Linked DNA regions of Frondihabitans sp. PAMC 28766. The protein of the gene in region 2 interacts with the protein of the main gene of each other region in a pairwise test. Links are inferred from orthologs where the notes say so. Each region holds a gene or a part of one and is shown on either strand. Other genes may lie near its edges. The genes, in order: AX769_RS13740 and AX769_RS12475.

What was found.
Region 1: the proteins of AX769_RS12475 (region 2) and AX769_RS13740 interact in binary tests that used the Escherichia coli proteins (3 or more experiments, as listed by UniProt). The link is inferred for Frondihabitans sp. PAMC 28766 from one-to-one orthologs.

The regions. Positions count from the first base shown.
Region 1 is NZ_CP014513.1:2,869,236-2,872,440, reverse strand. What follows is about bases 294-3,184. They hold AX769_RS13740 (acyl carrier protein), read right to left. Parts: upstream 1,918-3,184; coding sequence 1,669-1,917; downstream 294-1,668. Other genes in these bases: AX769_RS13730 (ACP S-malonyltransferase), read right to left, coding at 3,055-3,184; AX769_RS13735 (beta-ketoacyl-ACP synthase III), read right to left, coding at 2,054-3,058; AX769_RS13745 (beta-ketoacyl synthase), read right to left, coding at 364-1,599. In the rest of the region: AX769_RS13750 (DUF3145 domain-containing protein), read left to right, coding at 1-180; more of AX769_RS13730, read right to left, coding at 3,185-3,205. UniProt on the Escherichia coli protein: Carrier of the growing fatty acid chain in fatty acid biosynthesis.
Region 2 is NZ_CP014513.1:2,587,033-2,590,165, forward strand. The notes cover bases 221-3,039. They hold AX769_RS12475 (alpha/beta fold hydrolase), read left to right. Parts: upstream 221-1,133; coding sequence 1,134-1,946; downstream 1,947-3,039. Other genes in these bases: AX769_RS12465 (ornithine carbamoyltransferase), read right to left, coding at 221-453; AX769_RS12470 (GNAT family N-acetyltransferase), read right to left, coding at 463-996; AX769_RS12480 (HAD family hydrolase), read left to right, coding at 2,112-2,756; AX769_RS12485 (methyltransferase domain-containing protein), read left to right, coding at 2,814-3,039. Outside these bases: more of AX769_RS12465, read right to left, coding at 1-220; more of AX769_RS12485, read left to right, coding at 3,040-3,133. UniProt on the Escherichia coli protein: The physiological role of BioH is to remove the methyl group introduced by BioC when the pimeloyl moiety is complete. It allows to synthesize pimeloyl-ACP via the fatty acid synthetic pathway through the hydrolysis of the ester bonds of pimeloyl-ACP esters.

The DNA.
Region 1 (3,205 bases), 280 kb from region 2 along the record:
GGCAACACGGTGATCCCCGAAGACCGCATCCGCTACGCCATGGAGATCGCCGGATCGAACACGCTCGAGCTGCACCGTGAGCTCCGCCTCGCCCTCGGCCAGGCCTGGGACGACGAGCTCGAGGCTTTCCGCCACGCGGGCGAGGGCAACCCCGTCGCCTGGCTGCACGCCGTCGGCTAGAGCACCTCCCTCGAGAGTGCACAACTCGCGGCTCACTTTCGCCAGATGCCGCACATTGCGCACTCTCGACGCCACAAGCTGCACCACGGCACCACGTGCACGCCCGGATGCAAACGGGCGGGCGTAAGACGAAGGCCCGACCACCTAAGCGGTGGTCGGGCCTTCGTGCGCCCGGGGGGCGGGTCAGACGGAGCGGAACGCGACGACGGCGTTGTGGCCGCCGAAGCCGAACGACGTCGAGATCGCGACGATCGGGTCGTCGCCGACAGCGCGGGGGGCCGTCACGAGGTCGATGTGAATGCTGTCGTCCATCTGAGTCGTGTTGATCGTGGGCGGCAGCGTCCTCGTCGCCAGCGCCTTCACCGTGAACGCCGCTTCGATCGCCCCGGCGCCGCCGAGCAGGTGCCCGGTCGACGCCTTGGTGGCCGAGATCGCGATCGAGCCGAGGTGATCGCCGAACACGCGCTCGAGGGCACGAATCTCCGCGACGTCGCCGACCGGGGTCGATGTGGCGTGCGCGTTGATGTGCGCTACGTCTTCGCGCGAGACGCCGGAGTGCTCGAGCGCGAGCACGACGGCCCGAGCGCCACCGGTACCCTCAGGATCCGGGGCGGTGATGTGGAAGGCATCGCTCGTCACAGCCCCGCCCAGCAGCTCAGCGTAGACATGCGCCCCGCGGGCGAGCGCGTGCTCCTCCGTCTCGAGCACGAGGGCCGCGCCGCCCTCGCCGAGCACGAAACCGTCGCGGGTGACGTCATAAGGGCGCGAGGCCCCAGCCGGGTCGTCGGTGCGGGAGGAGAGCGCGTGCATCGACGCGAAGGCGGCGAGCGGCAACGGGTGCACGGATGCCTCGGAGCCACCGGCGATGACGATGTCGGCGTCGCCCGCCTGCAGGTGGTCGTAGGCGTTGGCGATCGACTCGGTGCTCGAGGCGCAGGCCGACACGACGGTGCGGGCCCCGGCGCGGGCGCCGAGCGACATCGAGATGGCAGCGGCCGGCCCGTTCGGCATGAGCATGGGGATGGTCATCGGAAGGACGCGACGGGGGCCCTTCTCGCGGAGGGTGTCCATGCCGTCGGTGAGGGTCCAGATGCCGCCGATCCCTGTCGCCCAGTCGACCAGGAAGCGCTCGGGCACGACCTCGGGGCTGCCCGCGTCGGACCAGGCCTCGCGCGCTGCGATCAGCGCGTACTGGCTGGAGGGGTCCAGACGTTTGGTCTCTTGACGCGTCAGGATCTCGGCAGGGTCACCCGCCACGGATCCTGCGAACCGGATCGGCAGGTCGTAGGTCTCGGCCCACTCGGCCTCAATGGTGCGGATGCCGCTCGCGCCCGCGAGCAGGGCGTCCCACGATTCGGTGAAGGTGGTGCCCAGCGGGCTGATCGCACCGATGCCGGTGACGACGATCTTCTTGGTCACAGCGATTTCTCCTTGCGCACAAACGAATCGGCCCGCGTCACCGTGGACGCGGGCCGAGTGACGGGGTCGTTAGCCCTGAGCCTTGGTGATGAAGGTGACGGCGTCGCCGACGGTCTTGAGGTTCTTGACCTCGTCGTCGGGGATCTTCACGTCGAACTTCTCTTCGGCGTTGACGACGATGGTCATCATCGAGATCGAGTCGATGTCGAGGTCGTCGGTGAACGACTTGTCGAGTTCGACGGTGTCGGTCGCAATGCCCGTCTCGTCGTTGATCAGCTCGGCCAGGCCGGCCAGGACTTCTTCGGTGGACTGTGCCATTGTGTTCTCTCCTTGAGGGTGTGTTGTGACCGGGGTAAATCCTATTGCACACCAGGCGTGGACCGGGTCAGGGCTCACGTCCGCATTGCACAGGCGCGCAGAGCGCAGCAGACGCACCTGTAAGGGGTGTTTCTGCCTAGGGCAGAACGACCACCTGGGCGCCGAAGACGAGCCCGGCGCCGAATCCGATCTGGAGGGCGAGGCCGCCCGAGAGCTCAGGGTTCTCCTGAAGCAGGCGATGGGTTGCGAGCGGGATGCTCGCGGCCGACGTGTTGCCGGTGGTCTCGATGTCGCGCCCGATCTTGACGGTGTCGGGCAGCTTCAATTGCTTGGCGAACTCGTCGATGATGCGCATGTTGGCCTGGTGCGGCACGAAGGCTGCGAGGTCGGCCGAGGTGATGCCGGCCTTCTCGAGCGCGCGACCCGCGACCTTCACCATCTCCCAGACGGCCCAGCGGAAGACCGTCGGTCCCTCTTGGCGGATGGTGGGCCAGGCGACGTCGCCACCCCCTTCGCGGTAGTCGCGAAAGGACGACGTCATGCCGATCGTCGACCACTGGCCGTCCGAGCCCCACACCGTGGGGGAGATGCCAGGGGTGTCGCTCGGGCCGACGACAGCCGCGCCGGCCCCGTCGCCGAGGAGGAACGAGATCGAGCGATCGGTGGGGTCGATGATGTCGGTGAGCTTTTCGGCTCCCACGACGAGCACGTAGTCGGCCATGCCCGACTTGATCAGGGCATCGGCCTGGGCGATGCCGTAGGTGTAGCCGGCGCACGCGGCGCTGATGTCGTACGCGGCGGCGGGCTTCGCCCCGATGCGCTCGGCGAGTAGCGTCGCCATCGACGGCGTCAACGTCGTGTTGCTGACGGTCGAGACGAGCACGATACCGATCTGCTCGGGCGTGAGCCCGGCCCGGTCGATCGCCTCGCGGGCAGCGGTCTCGGCGAGGTCGACGGCGCCGACGTCTCGGCTGGCGCGCTTCCGCGTGACGACTCCGGTGCGCTGACGGATCCACTCGTCGGACGAGTTGATCGGCCCGGCGATGTCGTCGTTGGTCACAGTCAGGTCGCCGCGGGCGGCGCCGAGCGCCAGGATGCGGGTGAACGCGTGGCCGCTGTTCTGGAGGAGGGTGGGGCTCATGCGGTGGCTTCCTGCAGAAGGGCGACGGCGGCCGCGAGGTCGTCGGGGGTCTTGATGGCGACGGAGGCCACATTGTGATCGGTCAGTCCGCGAAGGCCGCGCTTGGCGAGGCCCGTGAGAGCGCCCGCAGGGGCGAGTTCGATCTGG
Region 2 (3,133 bases):
GTTGCCGTCGGGGCCGACGAAGACGAATCGGAGGCCGCGGATCTCGTGATCCTGCCCCAGCGTGTACAGGTCGGAGAGCACCTCGCACGGGTGGTTCTCGTCGGTCATCGCGTTGATCACCGGCAGCACACCGGACTCGGCCAGCCCGTCGAGCACGCGGATGGCGGGGTGCCGCACCACGAGCACGTCGACCCAGGGTGCGAGGTACCCGGCGACATCGCCGAGCGCCTCCGGCTTGTCGAGGGTGTCGGCCGGCAAGACGATCGGCTGGAGCCCCATCAGCTCGGCCCCGCGTTCGAACGAGACGCGGGTGCGGAGGCTCGTCGGCGGGAAGAACATCGCCGCGCACCCGTTCGTCGTCGGGCCCGCGCCGCGCGCATAGGCGTCGGCGAGGGCGACGACCGCTTCGAGGCCGGCCGGGGCCCAGTCGTCGAGCCGGATCAGGTGGCGCATCCGCCCACGCTAGTCGCGTGCGACGAAACGCCACGTGAGCAGGTCGCCGTCGTCGGCATCCCAGCTCGTGCCGGTCTGCGTGAAGCCGACCTTCGCGAGGACGCGGGCGCTCGCGAGATTGTCGACCGCAGTCTCGGCCGTCACCGCGGCGACACCGGGCAGGGTGAGCACGAACGCCGTGAGCGCGCCGACCGCCTCGGTGGCGAGGCCCCGGCCCCAGATCTCGCGGTTGAAGCCGTAGCCGATCTCCTGTTCGCCGACGTCGTTCGGGGCGCCCTTCGTGCCGAGCTGACCGATAGCGACCTTCGTCTCGAGCAGGATGGCCGTGAAGTGACCCGCTGCCTCGTCGAGGTCGTCGTCGAGGCGGTCTAGTTGACCGCGGAACATGCCGAGCGCGTCGCCCGGCCAGCTCGGCGGGAACTCGACGGTGGCGGGGCCGTCCGAGAGCTGGTACTCCAGCTCGAAGCGGTCGCTCTCGAGCCGCCGCGTCATGGCGGCGCGGGTCAGCGGGAGGAGGTTCAGGCGCGGAGTCTGCAGGATCATCGCGGCCGACGCTAGCAGGGCGACGCGGGTCCGGCCGGTCGGGGTCGAACCACGCGATCCCCTTAGCGCCACCGGATGCCGTGGCTCGATCGGGATCGCATGGTGCGAAGCCGGCGGCCTTCGGTAGGTTCGAGCGCATGGACGTCGATCACAACGGAGCACACCTCTGGGCCGAGACCTCGGGGCCGGAGGGCGCGCCTGGCGTGGTGCTGATCCACTCGGGCATCGCGACTGCGCGCATGTGGGATCCCCTCCTGCCCGAGCTGGCCGCCGCACGCCGCGTCGTCCGGTACGACGCCCGGCAGTTCGGCCGCACCACGGCGGGCGACGCCTCGTTCTCGGACGTCGACGACCTGCTGGCGGTGATGGACGCCGCCGGCGTCGAGCGTGCGACGCTCGTCGGTGCGTCCCGCGGCGGCGGGATCGCCCTCGACGCAGCGCTCGCCCACCCCGCACGAGTGTCGGGCCTCGTGACGATCGGCTCGAGCCCCAGCGGTTTTCCCGAGCCCGAGCTCACCGCCCGCGAGCAGGCGGCGTCCGATCGCCTGGACGAGCTCGAAGCGCAGGGCGAGCACCTCGCCGTCAACCGCCTCGAGGCCGAGCTCTGGGCCGCGGGCACCACCCGCGAGCTGAGCGACCTCGATCCCGTCTTTCTCGAGAGGGCGTACGCGCTCAACCTCGAGAACCTCCCGCACGCCTCCGCTGCGGGCACCCGCGTGCCTGCGGCCCCGCTCGCCTTCGGCCGCACCGGCGAGATCACCGTTCCCGCTCTGGTGACGATCGGCGAGCACGACCTCTCGCCCCTGCATCCTGCGGCCGACGACCTCGTCTCGACGATGCCGGACGCGACGCTCATCCGCTTCGCCGACAGCGCCCACTCCCCCAGCATCGAGCACCCGGCCCGCTTCGCCGCCGTCCTCATGCCCTGGCTCGCCGCCCACTCCCTCTAGCTGCCCGCCCCCCTCCAGCGCCGAGGCACCTCCGGTCAGACAGAAACAGGGCTCCCCTCGCGCAGATCGCGTCGGATCGGAGGTGCCTCGGCGCGCAGCGCGACGGCTGGGCGCGTTCGCCTGGCGGAGCAGCGCCGCAATGCGGTCGTATGAGACGGTGGTGTCATGCTGGCGCTGCTCGATCTCGACGAGACTCTCGTCGATCGGCGGGGTGCTTTCGACGAGTGGGCGGCAGCGTTGGTCGCAGAACACGAGCTCGGTGTCGGGAGCTCTGCTGCGCTCGGCGATCTCGACACCCGCTTTCCGCGGCGCGACGTGTTCTTCGAGAAGGTGGCAGAGCGCTGGAATCTGGGTATGCCCGGCACCGCCCTCTGGGACGACTACCGCCGCGCGATGCCGGCCCTGACGAGGCCGTTCGCCGGGGTGCCGGCCGCCCTCCAACGCCTGCGGCTCGAGGGCTGGCGCCTGTTCGTCGTCTCGAACGGAAAGACGGACAACCAGACGGGCAAACTGCACCGAGCGGGTCTCGCGCCGCTGCTCGACGGTTGGTTCATCTCCGAGCGCGTCGGCCACCGCAAGCCGACACCGGAGTTCTACGAGCGGGTCTTCGCCGAGATGGGTGGGCGCCCCGCCGAACCGGTGTGGCTGGTCGGCGACAACCCGGTCGACGACATCGAGGGCGGCCGGCTGCAGGGCTTCAGCACGGTCTGGGTGAGCCACGGGCGGCCATGGACGGGCGAGCTGGCGCCGCCCAGCGCGGTACGAGAGAGCACGGTCGCAGCGCTTCGCCACCTGGCCGCGCAGCGCTGACCGGCCCGGAGCCGCACGCCGAGGCGCGAGGCGAGCGCGCAGAGGTACAGTGCCGCCATGAGCGACACCGCCTTCGAGACGACGCGACCGGACGACTACATGCTGCGGGTCGCGGCCTCCGACGTGGGCCGCGGTTTCAAGGCGGCGGCGCTCGAGGAGCTGCGGCTGAGGCCGGGGCTGCGGGTGCTCGACCTGGGCTGCGGGCCGGGCGCCGACCTGCCGGAGTTCGCCGCGGCGGTGGGGCCCGAGGGCCGAGTCGTCGGCATCGACCGTGACGCCGAGGCTCTCGCGACGGCTGCGGCGCGGACGGCCGAGCTCGCGCAGGTCGAGCTCCATCACGGCGACATCCACGCCCTACCGCTCGGCGGCCGCAGCGT